DNA from 4 places in the Ensifer sp. Root31 genome. Region 4 is predicted to be linked to each of the others. Evidence: riboswitches for the same ligand, from Rfam matches in the RefSeq annotation. Region 4 holds a riboswitch; each other region holds the start of a gene.
What was found. A riboswitch is a leader RNA that binds a small molecule or an ion and turns the genes downstream of it on or off. The one in region 4 is predicted to bind cobalamin.

Region 1 (5,653 bases), on a different contig from region 4:
CCACGCGCCACGGCCGCGTTCCCTTCGTCATCGCCTCCTGCGATCGCGTCGACTTCCACGCCCCTGCCCACATCGGCCATATCGTCAGCTGCAGCGGCCGCCCGATCCGGGTCGGGCGGCGTTCGATGGTCGTCGAAGTCGATATGATCGCGGAAGATCTGACGGCCGGCACCCGCGATCTGTGCGCCCGCGGCCAGTTCACCATGGTCGCGATGCCGGAGGGCAAGGGCGCCGGCTGGTCGTTGCCTTCTCTCGACACCGATGCGATCGGAGCGCCAAAAGACGATGCCGTGCGCATGGTCGATATCGTCTTTCCGGATCAGGCCAGCAGCTTCGGCGCCATGTTTGGCGGCGACGCGCTGGCGCAGATGACCAAGGCCGCCTTCGGCGCGGCGACACGGGCGAGCCGCAAGACGACAGTGCTCGCCTCCTGCCAGCGCATCGATTTCAAGCACCGGATCACCGTTGGCTCGATCATCGAGCTTGTCGCCAGGATTGTGCGCACCGGACGGAGCTCGACGACGGTCGATGTCGAATTGTGGTCAGAGGATTTGACGGGAGCGAAACAGACCCTGACTGCCCATGGCGCCTTCATCATGGTGGCAGTCGACGGGGACAATCGTCCTGTTCCCGCCTTCGCGGCTTGAGGATTTCAGCAGAGCTGTCAATGACGGCTCTCCATCCACAGGCTTCGCCGACACTTGTCGTTTACTCCCCGCTATCCACACCCGAAAAAATATTGTCCGCCTCCCAGGTAGCTTCGACATGGAACCTATTGACGCAATTTTCCCGACATATACTATATCTAGTGTTCGAGGTTCTCCCGATTCGCAAGGATTGGGAGCGAAGATGGGAATACGGTGCCGTCGTAGCGATTTCGCTTGGCTAAGCCGTGGCTGCCCCCGCAACTGTAAACGGCGAGCAACTGTCCAGCATTCGGCCACTGAAGCATGATGCTTCGGGAAGGTCCGGACAGAAGCACCGACCCGTGAGCCAGGAGACCTGCCTCGATCGATAAACGTCCACGGGCGGGGTGTCCGGAGAGGTCAGAGGTGTGCATGGGGCAGGATGAAACCTGCCTGATCGTCTCGACGTCTCCCCGGAAGCGCCGTCTTCAACTTCGGGGTGAAGTCATGTCCGCGTCATCGAATTCCTATCATTCGCCAATGAAGAGGCGCGGGAAGCCGCGAATCTGACGAACAACCGCGCCCGGGTCTTCTCGACCCGAGCAAGCGGTCATCCTGCCAGTCCTGCATTTCGCCGGATCGCTTGTGCGTATCCGCATGCCTTTTCATGCCCAGATCCAGCCGACCAAACGAGGAAGAAATGAACGTCACCGTCTACAGCAAGCCCGCCTGCGTCCAGTGCACCGCAACCTATCGCGCGCTCGACCGCCAGGGCGTCAATTACGAGGTGATCGACATTTCGGTCGACCAGGACGCGTTCGAGACGGTCAAGGGCCTTGGCTACATGCAGGTTCCCGTCGTCATCGCCGGCCCGGAGCACTGGGCAGGCTTCCGCCCCGACAAGATCAGCGCACTGTCCTGAAGCCGAGGTACGGCGCGATGGGGCTGATCGTCTATTTTTCCACCCGCTCGGAAAACACCCATCGCTTCGTCGGCAAGCTCGGCCTGCGCGCCAGACGCATTCCCGTCAGCGCGGCCGACGCGCCGCTCGACGTGCACGAACCCTATGTGCTCGTCGTCCCGACCTATTGCGGCGACGACGGCCGGGGCGCCGTGCCCAAACAGGTGATCCGCTTTCTCAACGATGCGGACAACCGCTCCCACATCCGCGGCGTGATTGCCGCGGGCAACAGCAATTTCGGCGCGACCTACGGGATCGCCGGCGACGTGATCTCGGCCAAGTGCCAGGTGCCCTATCTCTACCGGTTCGAACTGTTGGGAACCGATGAGGACGTCGCCAATGTCAAAAACGGGATGGAACGATTTTGGACGTCTCAACACTCGAACGCCCCTTGAAGGCGACGGAATCGGCGCTCGATTACCACGCGCTGAACGCCATGCTGAACCTCTATGACGAGGACGGCCGGATCCAGCTCGACAAGGACCGGTTGGCGGCAAAGCAGTACTTCCTGCAGCACGTCAACCAGAACACCGTGTTCTTCCATAACCTGCGCGAAAAACTCGATTACCTCGTCACCGAGGGCTACTACGAGCAGGAGGTTCTCGACCAGTATTCGTTCAACTTCGTGCGCGACCTGTTCGATCACGCCTATGACAAGAAGTTCCGTTTCCCGACCTTCCTCGGCGCCTTCAAATATTACACCAGCTACACGCTGAAGACCTTCGACGGGAAGCGCTACCTCGAGCGCTACGAGGACCGGGTCTGCATGGTGGCGCTGACGCTGGCGCGCGGCGACGAGGCGCTGGCGCGCGACATGGTCGACGAGATCATCTCCGGTCGCTTCCAGCCGGCGACCCCGACCTTCCTCAACGCCGGCAAAAAGCAGCGCGGCGAGCTCGTCTCCTGCTTTCTGCTGAGGGTCGAGGACAACATGGAATCGATCGCGCGCGGCATTAATTCGGCGCTACAATTGTCGAAGCGCGGCGGCGGCGTGGCGCTGTCGCTCACCAACATCCGCGAGGCCGGCGCCCCGATCAAGCAGATCGAAAACCAGTCGTCCGGCATCATTCCCGTGATGAAGCTGCTGGAGGATTCGTTCTCCTACGCCAACCAGCTTGGCGCCCGCCAGGGTGCCGGCGCCGTCTATCTCAACGCCCACCACCCCGACATCATGCGTTTCCTCGACACCAAGCGGGAGAACGCCGACGAGAAGATCCGTATCAAGACGCTGTCGCTGGGCGTCGTCGTTCCCGACATCACCTTCGAACTCGCCAAGAACAACGAGGACATGTACCTGTTCTCGCCCTATGACGTGGAGCGCGTCTACGGCGTTGCCTTCACCGACATCTCGGTCACGGAAAAATATCGGGAAATGGTCGCCGACAGCCGGATCCGCAAGAAGAAGATCAAGGCGCGCGAGTTCTTCCAGGTGCTGGCCGAAATCCAGTTCGAGTCGGGCTATCCCTACATCATGTTCGAAGACACGGTGAACCGCGCCAACCCGATCGCCGGCCGCATCACCATGAGCAACCTCTGCTCAGAAATCCTCCAGGTCAGCGAAGCCAGCGAGTACAATGACGACCTGTCCTACAAGCACCTGGGCAAGGACATCTCCTGCAATCTCGGCTCGCTGAATATCGCCGCCGCGATGGATTCGTCCGATTTCGGCAAGACGATCGAGACATCGATCCGGGCGCTGACCGCGGTCTCCGACATGAGCCATATCGCCTCGGTTCCCTCCGTCGAGAAGGGCAATGACGACAGCCATGCGATCGGCCTCGGCCAGATGAACCTGCACGGCTATCTCGCCCGCGAACGCGTCTATTACGGTTCGCAAGAAGGCATCGACTTCACCAATATCTATTTCTACACGGTGACCTACCACGCCATCCGCGCCTCGAACCGCATCGCGGTCGAACGCGGGTCGAGCTTCAAGGGCTTCGAGAACTCGAAATACGCCTCCGGCGAGTATTTCGACAAATACACCGAGCAGGAATGGAAGCCGGCAACCGAGAGGGTGCGCGAACTGTTTGAAACCGCTGGTGTGCAGATCCCGACGCAGGAAGACTGGCTGGAACTCAAGAGGGCGGTGATCACCTCCGGCCTCTACAACCAGAACCTGCAGGCGGTGCCGCCGACCGGCTCAATCTCCTACATCAACCATTCGACCTCCTCTATCCACCCGATCGTTTCGAAGATCGAGATCCGCAAGGAAGGCAAGATCGGCCGTGTCTACTATCCGGCCGCCTTCATGACCAACGACAATCTCGACTACTATCAAGATGCCTATGAGATCGGCCCGGAGAAGATCATCGACACCTATGCGGCGGCGACCCAGCATGTCGACCAGGGCCTGTCATTGACGCTGTTCTTCAAGGATACGGCGACGACCCGCGACATCAACCGCGCGCAGATCCATGCCTGGAAGAAGGGCATCAAGACGATCTACTACATCCGCCTTCGTCAGATGGCACTGTCCGGCACGGAAGTGCAGGGCTGCGTCTCCTGCGCACTGTGATACTCCGGGGAACACGATGAACATCCAAGTGAAGACCAAGGCGCCCAAGAGCCCGCGGGCCGTGCGCGCCATCAACTGGAACCGTATCGAGGACGACAAGGACCTCGAGGTCTGGAACCGGCTCACCGGCAATTTCTGGCTGCCGGAAAAGGTGCCGCTCTCCAACGACATTCCCTCCTGGGCAGCACTTCGGCCGGAAGAGCAGCAGCTGACGATCCGCGTTTTCACCGGCCTGACCCTGCTCGACACGATTCAGACGAGCATCGGCGCGCCGACGCTGATGGCGGACTCGATCACGCCGCATGAGGAAGCTGTTTATTCCAACATCTCCTTCATGGAGGCGGTGCATGCCCGCTCCTATTCCTCGATCTTCTCGACGCTTTGCTCGACGCCTGACGTCGACGACGCCTATCGCTGGTCGGAGGAGAACGAACACCTCCAGAAGAAGTCGGCGCTCATTCTCGAGCACTATCGCACAGCGGATCCGTTGAAGCGCAAGATTGCCAGCGTCTTCCTCGAGAGCTTCCTGTTCTACTCCGGCTTCTATCTGCCGATGTACTGGTCGAGCCGCGCCAAGCTGACCAACACCGCCGACATGATCCGCCTCATCATTCGCGACGAGGCGGTGCACGGCTATTACATCGGCTACAAGTTCCAGAAGGGCCTGGAGCGGTTAAGCGACGAGCGTCGGCAGGAGATGAAGGATTTCGCCTTCGACCTGCTGCTCGAACTCTACGACAACGAGGCGAAATATACCGAGTCGCTTTACGACAGCGTCGGCCTGACCGAGGACGTGAAGAAGTTCCTGCATTACAACGCCAACAAGGCACTGATGAACCTCGGCTATGAGGCGCTGTTTCCGGCCGACGCCTGCAAGGTCAATCCGGCAATCCTGTCGGCGCTGTCGCCGAATGCCGACGAGAACCACGACTTCTTTTCGGGGTCAGGCTCCTCCTATGTCATCGGCAAGGCGGTTGCGACCGAAGACGAAGACTGGGATTTCTGACAAGCGCGCCGCACTCCGTTGCTGAGCCAATAGCAAAGCGGCCGGTGAAGACGAGAAGGTCTTCACCGGCCGTCCTGTTTCAACTGCGCGAAGCGAGGTGGTGTTACTCCGCCGGCACGACACGGCTGCGGCCGATGGTTGCCTGTGTCAGCAGGAACGCGCTGACCGCGCAAATCGCAATGCCCGCGGCCATCGGAAGCGCCGTTCCGTTGAAGAAGACGGCAGCAACGATCATGGCGACAGCCGCCGTGACAAAATGCAGCGTCCCCATCAGCGCCGATGCCGTGCCGGCAATCTCGCCGTGATCCTCAAGCGCCAGCACCGCGGAGGTCGGGATGACCAGACCGAGCGCACCGTAGCCGACGAACAGGAATACGGCCATGACCGGCAACTGGTTGAAGCCGAGGCTCATGACGATGAACATGCTGGCCATGGTCAAGGCAAAGCCGGCGACGGCAAGCTGCATGACCCGGACGAGACCGAAACGATCGCCAAGCCAACCCGTTGCCTGCGAGACCGCGAAGAACGATACCGCGTTGATC
Region 2 (5,653 bases), on a different contig from region 4:
ATGCCGCCGACAAGCCCGGTGATGACGCCGATCGGCATATCCTCGGGCGCCATGACGACGCGGGAAAAGAGGTCCGCCCAGATCAGCACCAGCGCCCCGACGAAGGCCGAAAGCGGGATGACCCGGACATTGTCGCTGCCGGCAAACAGCCGCACGAAATGCGGCACCATCAGGCCGACAAAGCCGATCGCGCCGGAAAAAGCGACCATGACCCCGGTCAGAAGTGCGGTGACGACGAAGAGGACGAGGCGGAACCGGCGAACGGGAATGCCGAGCGTCGTTGCCGTCTCGTCGCCCATGGCAAGCGCATTGATCTCGCGCGCCCTCAGCACGAGGTAGCCGAGGCAGGCTGTCAGCACCACCGCGGGATAGACAAGATGCGGCCATTGCGCGAGCCCGAGACCGCCGAGCATCCAGAAAATCACCGTATGCACCGCCCTTGGATCCCCGAGGAAAATCATCAGGTTGCCGACAGACGTCAAGGTGAAGGCAACGGCCACGCCTGATAGCACCAGCCGGTCGGCATTGGTGCCGAGCACCCTTGTCACGAGCGCAACAAGTGCGGTCGCAGCCAGCGCGCCGGCAAAGGCAAACAGCGGCACCGTGGCAAGGCCGAGAATGAGTCCGGTGTGCAGTAGCGCGATGATCGCGCCGAGCGCGCCGCCGGAGGACACACCGAGCAGATGCGGATCGGCAAGCGGATTGCGGGTAACCGCCTGCAGCACGGCGCCGGTCAAGGCCAGCCCGGCTCCAACCAGCCCGGCAAGCACGACACGCGGCAGGCGCACGTCCCAGACAATGCTTTCGCGCCCCGCCGACCAGACGACGTCGACGCTGCCGGGCGACAGCTTCGAGGCGATGATCGACCAGACGGTCGAGACCGGGATGGGCGCTGAACCCCATGAGACGGCGGCAGTGATCGTCAGGCACAGCAACAGCAGCGCCGCGAGAATGGCGGTCGTGGTTTTCACAGTCCGTCCCTGGTCAATTATTGGAATGGAAAGGCGGGAGCATGCGAAACGGCATGCTCCCGCAGGCCGCCTCGGTTACATCGCCTGCCCGTGAAAGGCCCTGGCAAGGCGCGCAATGGCATCGATGTTGCGTGGACCCGGTGTCGCCTCGACATAATCGAGCACGACGAAGCGGTCATTCCTGACGGCATCGATGTTCTTGAAGGCGGGGTTGCTCTTCATGAAGGCGATCTTCTGCTCGGCGGTGACCTCGCCATAGTTGACGATCACCACCACCTCAGGGTTCTTGTCGATCACCGGCTCCCAGGAAATCTCGGTCCAGCTCTTCTCGATGTCGTCCATGACGTTGACGCCGCCCGCCGCCTCGATCATTGCCGTCGGGATACCGAACCGGCCTGACGTGAACGGCTTCTCCTCGCCGGAATCATAGACGAAGACGCGGGTCGGGCGTTCGATGCCGCCGGTGTCTGCAGTGATCTTGTCGAGATCGCGGCGATAACCGTCGACCAGCGCCTGCGCCCGATCCTCGACGCCGAAGATGCGGCCGAGATTGAGGATATCGACGAACATGTCGTCCATGACAGGCTTGCCCTTGGCCATGACGTGAATGCAGGATTCGGTCAGCTCATAGACGTTGATCTTGAAGGGTTCGAGCGTTTCCGGCGTCACCTCGCCCCCGACCTTCATGCCGTAGTTCCAGCCGGCGAAGTAGAAGTCGGCGTCGGCATTGAGCAGCACTTCCTTGGTCGGATATTTTTCCGAAAGCTCCGGCAGCGCCTTGACGCCTTCGCGCAGCTTTTCGTCCAGCGTCTTCCAGCCGGATACGCCGGTATAGCCGACCATGCGGTCCTGCAATTTCAGAGCCAGCATCATTTCAGTGAGGTTGACGTCGTTGGAAACGGCGCGCTTCGGTGCTGAATCGAAGGTCACCTCGCGGTTGCAGCTCTTGACGGTCACGGGATAGGCGAGCGCCGGCGTTGCCGCCAGAACCAGCAGGGCAAAGGCGGAATGGGCAATGAAGGTCTTCATGAAATCAGTTCCTGTCGAGCAAGTGAAAAGGAAAAGCGTGCGCCGCTCGAAACGGCATTGTTGTGGGCAGTGGCGGTGACGCCGAAGGCGGCGGAAAGCGCTTGTGGGTTGAGCACGTCTTCGGGCGGGCCGAAGGCCGTCATGCGTCCCTCCGTCAGGATCGCCACATCGGTCGCGAACTCGGCTGCCAGGTTGATGTCGTGCAGCGTGGTGACGATCGTCAGCTGCAGCGTCTGCAACAACTCGAGGATTTCGAGCTGGTGGCGGATATCGAGATGGTTTGTCGGCTCGTCGAGAATGATGATGCGCGGCTGCTGGGCAAGCGCCCGGGCGATCAGCACCCGCTGCTTCTCGCCGCCCGAAAGCGTCGCGAATTGCCGCCCGGCAAGGTGGGTGAGATCGAGATGCTCGAGCGCGTGCGCAACCGTCTCGCGGTCCCTCGCGGTCCAGCCGCTCATGCCCTCACGCCGGGGGATGCGGCCCATCATCACCACGTCGCGCACGCTGAAGGGAAAGTCGCTCGGCATTTCCTGCAGCACGACGGCAATGATCTTTGCCGCCTCGCGCGCCGTCATCGCCCAGATGTCGACGCCATCGACCTCGATTGCGCCCGCTATCGGCTGGGCCGAGCGATAGAGGCAGCGCAGCAGCGAGGTCTTGCCGGCACCGTTCGGCCCGAGAATGGCAAGCCGGCTGCCGGGCGCAATGGCAAAGTCGATCTCGCGGACCAGCCGCAGGTCCGGGCGCGGTCCCCAATCCAGGGCGTGGACCCGAAGCCCGGCCCCTGTCGCGGTGCAGCTCATCGGCTCGTCCCTCCCCGCGCCATCATTGGAAATGCCAGCCGATGTCTTCGGAGACCAGCATCGCTGCCGGGATGCGCGCCAGCGTCTTGCCGTTAAGCCCGCGCGGCCTCTCGGCCGCCCGCGTCATGCCATCGCCCCTTCCGGCATAGGTGGTCGCGAACGAGACGAGATCATCGATATCCTCCTCGGGCGAGATATCGCCAAAGAGGTAGGTCGCCTTGCCGGTTGCCTGGAAAGCGATGGTGCAAGGCCTGGTACACGCGGCCATGCAGACCGTCCCAGTAATGGAGAAATCCCGGTCGAGCGGCTCGCCGAGCGCGGCAATACTGCGGTTCAGCCGCTGGATCAGATCCGCTCCCGGACGGCATGGGCCGCCGGTGAAACGGCAATCGGTGCAGACCGTTATCGTGTGCTGTCGGGAAACCGGATTGGCCATGTCTCTTCTCCTCCGGATTGGTCCGGAGAGAATGTGGCAACGCGGCATGATGACGGATGACCGTCGCGCAAAAACCAGTTCTTTTCCATCGGAACACCCCGTCCGTTGTGGTTGATCGGTTCGATGGCAGGTCTCCTGGCTCGCGGGTCGCGGCGCATCCACGTCTTCCCGGCTGATCGCCAGTGACATGGTGTGAATGCGCTTTCCGCTCACAGTTGCGGGGGCAGCCACGGTTTCGGCCCCATTTGGGTCGTCCGCTCCGTGTTCCCTTTTCAGCCGCTTCCGCATTGTCGCGGTTGCAGCACCATCAAAGCCTTCGTCGCACACTTCGGCGGAGGTGACAACCGCCGCGACAGCACGGCCTTGGCCTATCAACATGTCGCATTTTTTCATGCGCATTTGTTATGTGATAACATAACATTATTCAACACAAAAATATGTTGACCAACTCGCCCGCACCGACCAACGGGCGTATCCTTCGATGGCGCCTGTGTGGAAAAGGAGATCTGCCATGGCCGCCTATCTGATTGCGGATGTCGAGGTCACCGATGCCGCGGCCTTTGAAGAATACATACGGGAAGTGCCGGCAACGGAGGCGCGCTATGGTGGCCGATATTTGGGGCGCGGTGGCGCTACCCGGGTGCTCGAGGGAGACTGGGAGCCGCACCGGCTCGTCATTGTCGAGTTCCCGGACATGCACTCCTTGCTCGAGTGGTACAACTCGCCGGCGTATCAACGCCTCAAGGCGATCCGAGAGCGCTGCGCCAAGACGCGGATCATGACGCTGGAAGGCGTTGCCACCTAAGCAGTCGGGCCGTCATTGTTCCAGCAGCTTCCGACGTTTACCGCAAAGGTGCGGCATTGGCATATCAACATGCGGCATATTTTCATATTCATCTGTTATGTAATATCATAATACAACACAAGCTAACGAATGATGCCTGCGACGCACATTGGCAGAGCACTTCTCACGCCATCAGGACGATCGATCGCGACTGTCAACCGGACCTATTAATCTGGCATCAGCGTTTGCCGGCGACGGTCATAAGACATTGCTCGACCAACGGACCGGCAACTCTGTGCTGGAAGCGATTTCAAGAGGCGTTGTCAGGCGATACTTCATCTGCCTGGGGTGCCTCATTCCGGTGCGGCGATACGAATGGGACGTGTCCCGACTGGAGCGCCGGTCGCCCGGTCGATGGTGACGGGATCGATCTCCGTTCCGGTCTCGGCGTCGAAGAACCGGGTTACCTCGCCCCCGCCGCGATGCTTGCGTCCCCACGCGCCGATGGCAAACAGAACCGGCAGGAAGTCTTGGCCAGCTTCGGTCAGGACATATTCGTCTCGTGGCGGACGATCGGAATAGCGGCGTTTCTCCAGCAGCCCCTCCTCCGTCAGCGCTGAAAGCCGCCCCGTCAGCATCGTCGGCGCGATACCAAGACTTTTGCGGAAATCATCGAAGCGGGTCAGGCCCGCATGGGCATCTCGCATGATCAGCATGCTCCAGGCATCCCCCACAAGCGCAAGGCTCCTGGCGATCAGGCATGGCTGGCTCGACAGATTTTTCATGTTAGTATCTTTTTGATAGTGACTAACTACTAATTTAATAGTAACTGAATGTTCAGCGATATTCCATGATAAAATGAAAGCACAAGCCGATGAGCAAGACAGAACGCGGCATTGCCCTGGTCACGGGCGCTTCCTCAGGCATTGGGTTGGTGACAGCACGAGCGCTGCGGCACGATGGCTACCGTGTCTTCGGTACCAGCCGAAAGCCGATGCCCGATACCCCGGACGGGATCACGATGCTGATCTGCGATGTAACCGATGACGCATCGGTGCAGACAACCGTCGACGAGGTTCTAAGTCGCGCAGGACGGATTGATCTTCTTGTCAACAATGCCGGGATCGGACTGCTCGGCGGCGCTGAGGAATCCACGACGAAACAGGCGAAAGCCGTCTTCGACGTAAACGTGTTCGGCATCATACGCATGACAAATGCGGTGCTGCCCACGATGAGACGGCAGCATCGAGGACGGATCGTCAACCTCAGCTCCATACTCGGGCTGATCCCCGCCCCCTACAATGCGCTCTACGCATCGACCAAACATGCCATCGAAGGCTATTCGGAGTCTCTTGACCACGAAGTGCGAACGCAAGGCATCCGCATCGTGCTTGTCGAGCCCGGCGTAACCCGCACATCCTTCGAAGAGAACATCACGCGACCGGACCGCCCGCTTGCCGTTTACGACACGGTTCGCGCCGACGCGGAGAGGCTGATGCGCGACATCGTCGCGAAGGGCGATGCACCCGAGGTGGTCGCCGAAGCCGTCGTAAGGGCCGCCAATGCGGCATCGCCCAAACGACGCTACACCGCCGGAAAAGCTGCAGGACAAGTCCGTTTCATGCGTCGC
Region 3 (5,653 bases), on a different contig from region 4:
GCAGTCCCTCGCGCAGCGCCGGTTCGTCGATCTGGATCACGGCGATACCGGCCGTTTCCAGGTCGGTGACTTCGTCGCGCAGCGCCAGTGCGATCTGCCGGCATACGATCGACCGGGGCAGGTCGTCGCGCACGAACGACCATTGCAGCATCGTCACCGGGCCGGTGAGCATGCCCTTCATCGGCTTGTCCGTCAGCGACTGCGCATAGGTTGCCCAATCGACCGTCATCGGGTTCGGGCGCGAGACATCGCCGAAGATGATCGGCGGGCGTACGTAGCGCGAGCCGTAGCTCTGCACCCAACCGCTCTGAGTGAACCCATAGCCGGAGAGCTGCTCGCCGAAATACTGCACCATGTCGTTGCGCTCGAATTCGCCGTGCACCAGCACCTCGATGCCGATTTCCTCCTGCCAGCGCACGGCCTTCTCCGTCTCCTGGCGCAGGTAGGCGAGGTAGTCGACATAGCTGAGCTCGCCCTTGGCATGCAGCGATCGTGCCTGGCGCACCTCTGACGTCTGCGGGAAGGAGCCGATCGTCGTCGTCGAGAAGAGCGGCAGTGCCAGCCTGTCTTCCTGCCGCCGCCGGCGCGTTGCAAAACTCGATTGACGGCGGCTGTCTGCTGCCGTCAGGTTCTTCAAGCGTCCGGCAACGAGTGGATCGTGGACCTTGAGCGAGGTCAGCCGTGCCTCGACCGCAGCAATCGATTTTGCAAAGACCTGCTCGGGATTGGCCAGGCCCGGCTCGAATGCGCGGGCAAGCAGGCTGAGTTCGTCCAGCTTCTGCAGGGCGAAGGCAAGCCAGGAGACGAGCTCCGGATCGAGCGCTCGTTCGAGATCGAGGTCGATTGGCACATGCAGCAGCGAGCACGATGGTGCAAGCTCGATACGATCGCGGCCATGCGCCTCGATCAACGGCTGCAGCCGGCGGAAGAGGCCGGCAAGATCGGTACGCCACACATTGCGGCCATCGACGACGCCGAGCGACAGCACAAGCTGTGCCGGTACCGTCTGAAGTAGCAAGTCGAGCTGTTGCGGCGCCCGCACGAGGTCGACATGCAGCCCGGCAACCGGCAGCGAAAGGGCTGTCGGCATGTTGTCACTGACCGCGCCGAAATAGGTCGCGAGCATGATTTTCAACTGCGGAAGTTCCGAGGCGAACGTCTGGTAGGTCAGCGCCAGCGCCTGGCGTTCCCGCTCAGTGAGATCGAGCACCAGGCATGGCTCGTCGATCTGCACCCATTCGACGCCGGCTTCCCCAAGCTCGGTGAGAAGCTTCGTATAAACAGGCAGCAGCCGCTCGATCAGATTGATGGTGTCGAATCCGCCGGCAAGCGCCTTGCCCAGTTTCAGGAAGGTGACGGGGCCGAGGACGACAGGGCGGGTGACATGCCCGAGCGCCTTGGCTTCGAGGAAGGCGTCAAGCGGCGCATTGCTCGTCAGCTCGAAGCGCTGATCCTCCGCGAATTCCGGAACCATGTAGTGGTAGTTCGTGTCGAACCACTTGGTCATCTCCAGCGCCTGGTTGCCCCCGTCGGGCCCGCCATGCGTGCAACCGGACGCGCAGGCGGCAGTCGTCGAACCGCGCGCCATGGCGAAATAGGCGTCGAGGTCGACCGGGCCGCCCTTCCAGCCATAGGCCGGTGGCACCGCACCAACCAGCACTGATGTGTCGAGAACCTGGTCGTAAAGCGAGAAGTCGTTCGATGGAATGATCTGGATCCCACGCGCCTTTTGCGCGGCCCAGTTTTCGGCCCGCAGCCTGGCGGCGACGTCGAGCAGGTCCTGTCTCTCGATCTTGCCGGCCCAATAACGCTCCAGCGCGAACTTCAGTTCACGGTGGCTGCCGATACGTGGAAAGCCGAGATTGGCTGTCTTGATGGTCATTTCCTTACCCCGAAGGTTGTGGGCAAGGCTTTGAATGCGACGCATCCACGACCGAGACTGGCTCGCTCGTCAAGGCGACACATCGGACACCCCGCCCGTGGACGTTATCTATCGCGGCAGGTCTCCTGGCTTGCGGGTCAACACGAACCGTCCCGTCTTCCCGAGGCGTCTCCCTCAGTGACATCATTGGACGACCGCTCGCCGCTTACAGTTGCGGGGGCAGCTCCGGCATGAGCGCCTTGCAGCGCCGCACCGAATTCCCTCTTAGCTCCGGCCTGTCGTCAGACGAGCCGCAGAACCACGATTGTTCGACAATGCCCCGCAAAGTCGACGGCGTCAATCGTATAAAGAAATGTTTATGTCTTTATTTTCTCCATTCGGCCGAGGTCGAAAGCTTGTCGCGAGGGCGGCGACGCGACTTCATCATTTGGCGTCTGCGGCGAAAGGGCACCGCCCGGATCAGAGCCCGCTACGTGCTGCCACGGATCAGCAACATCGCCCGCGCGCGCCCGGATGCTGTCATTGTCTCGCGTCAGGCCGATGTCCCTCAGTTGGAACTCGCTGAATGTATCGATGGTCGTCGTGGCGTCGGCAGCTCTCTTGGCCGAAGTCCAGACGTGGAGGATGATCGATCGCAGTGCGCTAAGCATTGCTAACCCCTTCAGTTCTGTGGTGATGTGTTCGCGAGAAAATTGAGGATTTTGGTGGTTTCGCGCAAAGCGATTTCTCGCATGCTGCCATAAAGAATGCTTATCTCACTTCATGAGCAAGATTCCCCCCATGAGTGCGGTGCGCGCGTTCGAGGCCGCAGCCAGGCACTTGAGTTTCACCCGCGCGGCGCAGGAGCTCGGCATGACGCAAGCCGCTGTCAGCTATCAAATCCGACTGCTGGAGGACCGCACCGGCACGCCGCTGTTTGTCCGTCTGCCGCGGGAAGTGCGCTTGACGGCTGCCGGACGGCAGCTTGCGCCGAAGGTGACCGAGGCGCTCGATCTACTGGGTACGGCGTTCTCCGAGATTGCCGACAAGACCGAGCATCACCTGCACATCTCGGTACTGCCAACCGTCGTCTCAAGTTGGCTTGGTTCCAGGCTCGCCTCGTTTCAGACAGCCCATCCAAACATCAGCATTCGCGTGCACATGTCCACGGAGCTGATCGACTTCAAGCGCGATGCGATTGATCTCGTGGTGCGCAGCGGCAACGGCGACTGGTCGGGCAATGAAGTGTTTCCTCTTTTCCCGATCGAATACATGCCCGTCTGTACGCCGACGTTCCTGGAAAAACATCAGCTGAAGGATCCGGCCGACGTTCTCACGGTGAGGCGCTTCGGCAACGCCAGCTGGTGGCGGCGCTGGATGACCGAAGCGGGCGTGGAACCGCCGGCCAGCAATGGCACTGAGCTGATCTTCGACGTCCAGGCAATGGATGTGGCCACCACATTGCTCGATCATGGCATTGCCATGGTCGTCTCCACCTTTGTGATTGAGGAGCTTCGCAGCGGAAAACTCGTCCGGCCGTTCAACCATGTGGTCAGGGATGGCCGTGCCTATTGGCTGGTCTATCCGCAAAGCCACCGGCGGCAGAACAAGATCCAGGTGTTTCGCGAGTGGATCATTGCCGAAGCCGCCACATCGAACGCGCAGCTGGCCGCCGTGGCCGGAGAGCTTCCCTCGGTACGGTCTCAAGCCGAGATCGGTGCGAGCGCGCTCATAAGACCTGAATAGGATTTGCTGAGCGGCGGAGCATAGGAGCCGCGCTTGCTGGTCGTCAGTCCTTGCGACACCAACGCCTCGGCCTGCTTGACGGCTGCCGATACGCCATCAATGACCGGAACGCCGTATTCGGCTTGAAGTGCGCGCGCAAGATCGGCCATCCCGGCGCAGCCAAGCACGATCCCCTCGGCGCCGTCCTCAACGAGCGCCAGCTCGATTTCGCATCGCAGCTTCGCCAACGCGGGCGAAGCCTTGTCCTCAAGCTGCAGCACCGGGATGTCCGCAGCGCGAACCTTCGTCCGGGCACTCATCCCATAGCGTATGACCAGGTTCTCGATAAGCACACGCGACCGCTCGAGTGTGGTCACGACGGTGAAACGCTGAGCAAGCATGGCGGCCGTCGCCACAGCGGATTCGCAAAGCCCGACCACGGGGATGCGGGCAAGCGCGCGGGCTGCTTCCAGACCAGTATCGTCGAAGCATGCGATGACGGCGGCGTCGGCGCCTGCCGCTTCGCCGTCCCGGATTTCGGTGAGCACGCCCGGAAGCGCGATCGCGCCATCATAGTGGCCTTCGATCGAAGCCGGTCCGGACTTGGACGTCCTCGCGATGATCTCCGTGTTCGGGCCCGCGACGGCGCGGGCTGCGGCCGCCGCCTTCTCGGTCATGGATAGGGTGGTGTTCGGATTGACGATCAGAATGCGCATCGAACCTAGCTCATTTTTACCTGCCGCCGACGAAGCGTCAGAATGACGGCAAGCGCGACGAGGATGGTGGTGAAGGAGAAGAGCGTCGTGACCGTGCCCAGCGCGTAAAGCACCGGCGTCGTCACATTGGTGGTCATTCCGTAGATTTCCAATGGCAGGGTGTTGTAGCTGCCCGAGGTCATCAGTGTACGGGCGAACTCGTCGTAGGAAAGGGTGAAGCCGAAGAGGCCGACCCCGATCAGGCTCGGCGCTATCATCGGCAGCACCACATGCCGAAACGTCTGCCACGGGGTGGCGCCGAGATCGCGGGCCGCCTCTTCATAGGCCGGCGAAAAGCGGTTGAAGACGGCAAACATGATCAAGACGCCAAAGGGTAGGGTCCAGGTAAGATGTGCGCCGAAGCCGGAGGAATACCAGGCGGGCTTCAGGCCAAACTGCTGGAAGACGACACCGATCCCGAGCGAGATGATGATCGAGGGCACGACCAGGCTGGCAACGGTCAGGTAGAAGAGGGCCGTCGCCCCCTTGAAGCGGTGGCGAAAGGCAAGGCCGGCGAGGAGCGCCACGACGACGTTGACCACCATCACCATCAGTCCCAGCGTGAATGAGCGGCGGAAGGACGCGCCGAAGTCGCCGACCGCCTGTTTCTCGAAGAGATTGTAGAACCAGTGCAGCGAAAGTCCGTTCAACGGAAATGTGAGACCGCCATTCGGCCCCTGAAAGGACAGGATCAGCACCGCCGACAACGGCCCGTAGAGAAACAGCACGAACAGGGCGAAGAAGCCCGCGAGCAGGTAGAATTCAAGGGTGCGCCGCTCATGGTTCATCTCAGAGTTCCTTTCGGATATCAACGACCCGAAGGATCGCGGCGACCATCAGGAGCACGACGATCAGCAGCACTACCGCATTGGCGGCCGCAGCCGGATATTGCAGCAGTGACATCTGGTTCTTCATCATCAGCGCGACCGAAGCGCTCTGTCCGCCCGACATAACTTGAACCGTCGAGAAGTCGGCCATGACGAGGGTGACGACGAAGATCGAGCCGATGGCGATGCCGGGCTTGGCGAGTGGCAGGATGACGTTCCAGAGCACTTGCCGGCCGCTGGCGCCGCAGTCGCGCGCCGCTTCGATCAGCGAACGGTCAATGCGCATCAGCGTGTTGAAGATCGGCGTCACCATGAAGAGCGTATTGAGGTGAACCATGGCAAGCACGACAGCAAAATCGGAATAGAGCAGCCACTCGATCGGTTGCGTAATGATGCCGAGGTCGATCAGCGTCGAATTGACGAGGCCATTGCGTCCAAGCACCGGGATCCAGGAGATCATGCGGATGATGTTCGAGGTTAGAAAC
Region 4 (5,653 bases):
ACGCTTCGCACCATGTGCGTGCGCACTTGCGATGGCGCCTTCTTCCCGATCTCGTCCGAGGCAAGCCCTGTGGACTTCGCCCGCGACGAGCAGGCCTGCCGCGCCCGCTGCCCGGGTGCCGAAACAGAACTATTTTTCCACGACCTGGCGACCGAGGAGAGCGACCAGATGGTCTCCGCCTCGACGGGACGCCCCTATAAAGAACTGCCAAACGCCTTTGCCTATCGGACGCGCGGCGTCGGCAAGCCGGGCATTTGCGGTTGCCAGATTCCAAAGATCGCGACGACGCCCAAGGCTTCCAGTGGCAACACTGGCAACAGCGAATCGTCGATCATCGTCATCGAGGGCAAGAAGGAAGCGGCCGCCCCTACCGCCAAGGCGGCTGCGGAGGAGCGCCCCTACGATCCCGCCAAGAGCAAGGTGCGGGTCATCGGGCCGACGTTCCTTCCCCAGGAGGAAACGTCGATCGACCTTCGCCATCCGAAGGGTCCGGGCTACCAGCCGGTTCAGAGCAACTGATCGCAGCGTCTGCCTTTCGGCAGGTTCCCCAGCCTTCCTCGAACACCAGCTCCTCCAGCGGCAGCCGCTGGCGCCAGCCCTTAACCGCAAGTTCCGGCTCCTGGTAAAGGCGATCGACATATCCGAGGCAAAGCCAGGCGACGATCACGACATGATCGGGAATGCCGAGGATCGCCTTGATCTCATTTTCATGAAAGATACTGACCCAGCCGACACCAACGCCTTCGGCGCGCGCCGCAAGCCAGAGGTTCTGCACGGCACAGACGGTGGAATAGAGATCCATCTGCGGGTTATGGGTGCGCCCGAGAACGACCGCTCCACCGCGCGTGCGGTCGCAGGTGACGCAGATGCTCAAGGGTGCCTTGCGGATCCCCTCCAGCTTCAGGGAGCGGTATTTCGCTTGGCGGTCGCCATCGAACATCAATGCCGCTTCGTCGTTGGCGCGGGAAAAGGCCTGCCATACCCGCTCGCGGGTTTCGGCCTGCCGGACCACGACGAAATTCCACGGTTGCATGAAACCCACCGATGGCGCCCGGTGCGCAGCATTGAGCAGGCGCATCACCACATCGTCAGGCAAGGGTTCGGCCAGGAACTGATCCCGCACGTCCCGGCGCGTTTCGATGGCTCGATAGACGGCTTCGCGCTCGTCGGATGAAAAGGCCTCTGCAGCCGCAAGGCCGCCATTAGCGTCAGTCAGCATCGTTCGATCCCCAACAATGCACAACCTTCCGCCGTCCGCGCGGATATCGGTCTATCTTGCCAGGCCGGTCTTCTGACTTCGGATCAACCGGCCGCCTCACCTTCCCAGATCACATGAAGATCCAGTGGCAAGATCTTGAGCAAGCTCAAAATCCCTAGAGGCAGTCGTCCCCGTCACAGCGTTGGGCACGTTCCGGAATAACACCGGATTCCCGATTCTCCCGCGTTGCGGGCACCTGACGGCGTCATAAGGGCACAGCCCACAGGGAATGACAAGCAAGTCCGGCGTCGCTTGCCGGTCACTCCACAGGGCCTCGCGACAGCGTCAGATGTCAGAGCGGCGCGACCGGATGCGGCGAGCCGTCATAGCCGCCCCACACCGACTGGTCGAAGCAGATGACCGACCCCGTCATCAGGCCGGACTCATCCGACGAGAGATAGGCGCAGGCACGCGCGACTTCCTTGGGGTCGACAAGCCGACCGAAGGGTTGGCTGGCGGCCGCCTTTTCGAGCCAGTCGTCTGCCGCCCCATGAAATTCGCGCTGGATGCGGTCTTCCCCTTCGGACGCCATCCAGCCGATATTGAGGCCATTGACGCGAATGCGGTTGCGCAGCAGCGCATAGGAGGTGTTCTTGGTCAGCGTCTCCAGCGCCCCCTTCGACGAGCAATAGGCGGCGATAAACGGCTGACCGGCCATCGCCGACATCGAGCCAATATTGACGATGGTGCCCTGCGTGCCCTCCCGCCGCATCAGCTTTACCGCTTCCTGCATCAGGAAGAACGGTGCGCGCACATTGACAGCGAACATCCGGTCGAACAGTTCGGGGCTGGTGTCCAGGATGGTGCCGCGATCGGTGATCGCCGCCGCATTGACCAGCGCATCGACGCGCCCGAATGTGGCGTCGCAGGCGCTGACGACCTTGCGCGCGTCCTCGACCTTTTCGAGGTCTGCCTCGACATAAAGTACCTGCGCGCCGGTTGCCTTGCGGATCTGCTCGGCCTTCGCTTCGCCCTTGGCAACGTTGCGTCCACAGATGACGACACCTTTAGCCCCACGTTCCGCAAACAGGTTGGCGATCGTTGCGCCCAGCCCCTGCGTCCCGCCGGTGACGATGGCGATCTTGCCGTCGAGACGGCCATATTGCTCGGTCATGAAAGTCCTCCCAGAATTGAAAGTGAGATGAAAACAGGGCGACCGGCCCCCGCCGCAGAACGCCGGGGACCGGAAAGATCGATTCTGCCGTTCAGCTCAGCTTGCGCTGTGCCTGCTCGCCAAGCGCGCTTCTGAAATCCGCATCGCTCCACCTGCCTGCCAGCGCCTCATGCATCAGTTGCGCCTGGGTCTTCGGCGCGAGACCGCCCAGCGGCGGATCGCGATCGAGATTGGTCGGGAAGGAATAGCCCTCGGCACAGGACGCAATCGCATTGGCCGCCTCATCGGCCGAAAGCGTGCCGGATGCCACGAGTGCGGTCAGCGCCGGGTAGAGGGCTGCACTCATCCTGGCGCGATCGACGGTCTCCATCGCCCTCCCGAAGGCCGAGGAGACCTGGAGCAGGTTGGCGACGCGCTTGATATCAGTCGAATGATTGCTGCCGGCCGCATGGAAGAGAGCCGGGTTGAAGAAGACGACATCGCCCTTTTCCAACGGCAGCTGCACGTGATGCTGGTCGAAATAGGCCCGGAACTCCGGACGTTTCAACGCGAGATAGCCGGGCACGTAGGTCTGGCTATAGGGAAGGAAAAGCGTTGGACCGCTCTCGATCGGCATGTCGCAATGGGCAACGGCACCTTGCAACGTCAGCACCGGCGACAGCCTGTGCACATGAACAGGATACTGCTCGATGACATCAGAGGTCTGGAATCCCAGATGATAGTCGCGATGGGCCGCCTGCGACGCGCCGCCGGGATTGACGCGATTGACCTGCGCCGTCAGCTGGTAGTTCGGACCAAGCCAGGCTTCGCTGACGAGCGCGATGATGGCGTTGGCGTAATAGGCGGCAAAGTTCTCAGGGCTTTTCAGGCAGTGTTTTTCGAGCGAATTCCAGATCCTGTCGTTAGCGCCGGGCTTGGCAAAGTGGTCGCCGCCGCCACTGTTGGTGCGGTGTTGCTCGTCGATGATGGCGTCAAAGATGCCGCTGGCCGCATCGATGACTGATGTGTCGGCATAGGCGTGCTTGAACACCGCCACCCCGGGCCCGGTTGCCAGCACCTCGCAGATTTCGGCCAGGGCAGCGCGGCGCCCCTCGGTCGTGGCGCAGGCGGCAACCAGGCTGGCGCTGTCATAGATCAGCACATTTTTCTCGCAGGCGAGCGCGTGTGGATAATCAGCAAGGTTCGTCTGCCGCTCCACCTCCGCACGGAACGCCTCGATGTCGCAGGCATCCTCGCTCAGCCACACACGGTCGAGGCGCTGGCGCGCCCTGTTGTCGGTCTTCATCTCGTTCCTCCTCAGAAACTTTCGATGTCCCGACTATAGGCGGCGTGAGATCGTGATATAGAGCAGGAATCCATCAAAAAACCATCAGGAGAGTTCGTCGTTGGCACATCCGTTTCTGGTCAAGGATATCGCCTTTCAGGCGGGACTCAGCACCGCGACCGTCGACCGCGTCCTGAATGAACGTCCCGGCGTGCGCCGGCAGACGGCAGCCCGCGTGCGAGCCGCCATCCGCGAGCTGGAGAAGCAGCAATCGGGATCGGAGATGCAAGGCCAGAAGCGCGCGATCGATATCGTGATGGAGGCGCCGGAGCGCTTCACCGAGGCGGTCAGGCAGGCGTTCGAAACCGAGGCGCCGACCTTCATGCCGACCACGTTTCGCTGCCGGTTCCATTTTGCCGAGATCATGCGGCCGCACGACATCGCGCAGCTGCTCGACCGCGTCCGCCTGCGTGGGACCGACGGCGTCGTGTTGAAGGCACCTGATGTGCCCGAAATCGTTGGCGCCGTCGCCCGCCTCGAACAGGCGGGAATTGCGGTCGTCGCGCTTGTCACCGATCTGCCGAACTCGGCGCGCACCGCCTATGCCGGGGCCGACAACCGCGCGGCCGGCGAGACGGCGGCCTATCTCGTGGGCGAACGGTTCGCCGGGCAGGCAGCAACCGTGCTCGTGACGATTTCGAGCAGCCGTTTTCGTGGCGAGGAGGAACGCGAAATCGGCTTTCGCCGGGTGCTCCGCGAGCACTATCCGGCGATCCGCATCGTCGAGATCAGCGAAGGCTACGGCAAGGACGCCGAAACCGGTGTTCTTGCAGCAAGAGCGCTTGCGACAGACGCCGACATCAATGCCGCCTATTCGATCGGCGGCGGCAACCGCGCCGTGCTGGCCGCCTTCGAGCGCCTCGGCCGCGACTGCAGCCTGTTCATCGCTCATGACCTCGACCAGGACAATCTGGCGCTGCTGCGCCAACGCCGGATCCATTTCGTCCTGCATCATGACTTGCGCAGCGACGCCCGCATGACTTTTCGCGCTATTCTCGCACGACGGAGCGGCGCCGGGCAAAAGCTGGGCGGAAGCCGACTGTCGGCCGTCGAGGTGATTACACCCTACAACGTGCCCATCATTTGAAAGGCGGGCCCCGCGACGACACGGGGCCGGTCTCTCACTCCGGCAAAAGCACGATCTTTCCGGAAAAGCTGCGGTCTTCGAGCCGCGCATGGGCTGCCGCACCGTCCGACAGTGCGAAGGTCTCGATGCGCGGACGTTCGATGATACCAGCGCGCAGGGCCTGGAACAGACGCTCTGCCCGGCTTAGCCGTTGCTGCCGGTCTGTCAGAAAATCCCAGAGATCGCCGCCAACGACGGTTTTCGAATTTTCCATGAGATAGCGCGGATCGACCAGCGGCGCCGGCCCACCCGCCATGCCGAATGTCACCAGCGTGCCGCGCGAGCGCACCGCCGAGAGACTGTCGAGCAAGGTTATGCCGACCGAATCATAGGCGACATTGACCCCACCGGCGCTCAAGGTGCGCACCTTGTCCGGCCAGCCCTCGTCATATCCGAGCGCATGGGCAGCACCGGCGGCCTTGGCAAGGGCCTGCTTTTCCAGCGTCGAGGCCATGGCGATGACGCTTGCGCCCCGCGCGATGGCGAGCCGGATCAGCAATTGCCCAACGCCACCGCCTGCCGCCTGGACAAGAACCGTGTCACCGGCCCGGACGCTATAGCTGTCCTCAACCAGATACTGCGCCGTCAGCCCCTGCAGCAGGAGCGCTGCCGCCGCCTCGAAGCCGATATCAACAGGAAGCGGAATCGCCCGCTCCAAAGGCACGGTCACCCGCGTTGCATTGGCAAACGGCACGTCGGCAAACCCTATCCTGTCGCCGAGGGCGATGCCTTCAACGCCTTCACCGACCGCGATGACCTCACCGGCCCCTTCATAGCCGGCAATAAAGGGTGCCTTGCCGGCGAGCACATAATTGCCCTTGCGCCGGTAGA

Region 1: linked by a shared signal. The riboswitch ahead of nrdH (glutaredoxin-like protein NrdH) and the one ahead of bluB (5,6-dimethylbenzimidazole synthase) in region 4 are both predicted to bind cobalamin.
Region 2: linked by a shared signal. The riboswitch ahead of ASD00_RS09530 (DUF1636 domain-containing protein) and the one ahead of bluB (5,6-dimethylbenzimidazole synthase) in region 4 are both predicted to bind cobalamin.
Region 3: linked by a shared signal. The riboswitch ahead of metE (5-methyltetrahydropteroyltriglutamate--homocysteine S-methyltransferase) and the one ahead of bluB (5,6-dimethylbenzimidazole synthase) in region 4 are both predicted to bind cobalamin.

Annotation. Positions count from the first base shown of each region.
Region 1 covers NZ_LMCO01000034.1:167,920-173,572, forward strand. Annotated here, with positions in the region: gene ASD00_RS41930 (hotdog domain-containing protein) at 1-647, shown strand, start outside; cobalamin riboswitch at 799-1,025, shown strand; gene nrdH (glutaredoxin-like protein NrdH) at 1,327-1,548, shown strand; gene nrdI (class Ib ribonucleoside-diphosphate reductase assembly flavoprotein NrdI) at 1,566-1,982, shown strand; gene nrdE (class 1b ribonucleoside-diphosphate reductase subunit alpha) at 1,952-4,105, shown strand; gene nrdF (class 1b ribonucleoside-diphosphate reductase subunit beta) at 4,122-5,111, shown strand; gene ASD00_RS25370 (multidrug effflux MFS transporter) at 5,215-5,653, opposite strand, start outside.
Region 2 covers NZ_LMCO01000007.1:128,325-133,977, reverse strand. Annotated here, with positions in the region: gene ASD00_RS09545 (iron ABC transporter permease) at 1-971, opposite strand, end outside; gene ASD00_RS09540 (ABC transporter substrate-binding protein) at 1,047-2,000, opposite strand; gene ASD00_RS09535 (ABC transporter ATP-binding protein) at 1,997-2,803, opposite strand; gene ASD00_RS09530 (DUF1636 domain-containing protein) at 2,826-3,239, opposite strand; cobalamin riboswitch at 3,347-3,563, opposite strand; gene ASD00_RS09525 (DUF1330 domain-containing protein) at 3,751-4,044, shown strand; gene ASD00_RS09520 (helix-turn-helix domain-containing protein) at 4,377-4,808, opposite strand; gene ASD00_RS09515 (oxidoreductase) at 4,898-5,653, shown strand, end outside.
Region 3 covers NZ_LMCO01000034.1:161,712-167,364, reverse strand. Annotated here, with positions in the region: partial or broken gene metE (5-methyltetrahydropteroyltriglutamate--homocysteine S-methyltransferase) at 1-1,882, opposite strand, end outside; cobalamin riboswitch at 1,980-2,200, opposite strand; gene ASD00_RS25335 (LysR substrate-binding domain-containing protein) at 2,663-3,607, shown strand; gene ASD00_RS25330 (aspartate/glutamate racemase family protein) at 3,565-4,302, opposite strand; gene ASD00_RS25325 (ABC transporter permease) at 4,308-5,129, opposite strand; partial or broken gene ASD00_RS25320 (ABC transporter permease) at 5,131-5,653, opposite strand, start outside.
Region 4 covers NZ_LMCO01000023.1:180,658-186,310, forward strand. Annotated here, with positions in the region: gene ASD00_RS20925 (DUF2865 domain-containing protein) at 1-519, shown strand, start outside; gene bluB (5,6-dimethylbenzimidazole synthase) at 428-1,219, opposite strand; cobalamin riboswitch at 1,264-1,473, opposite strand; gene ASD00_RS20935 (SDR family oxidoreductase) at 1,551-2,372, opposite strand; gene ASD00_RS20940 (phytanoyl-CoA dioxygenase family protein) at 2,464-3,657, opposite strand; gene ASD00_RS20945 (LacI family DNA-binding transcriptional regulator) at 3,758-4,783, shown strand; gene ASD00_RS20950 (quinone oxidoreductase) at 4,818-5,653, opposite strand, start outside.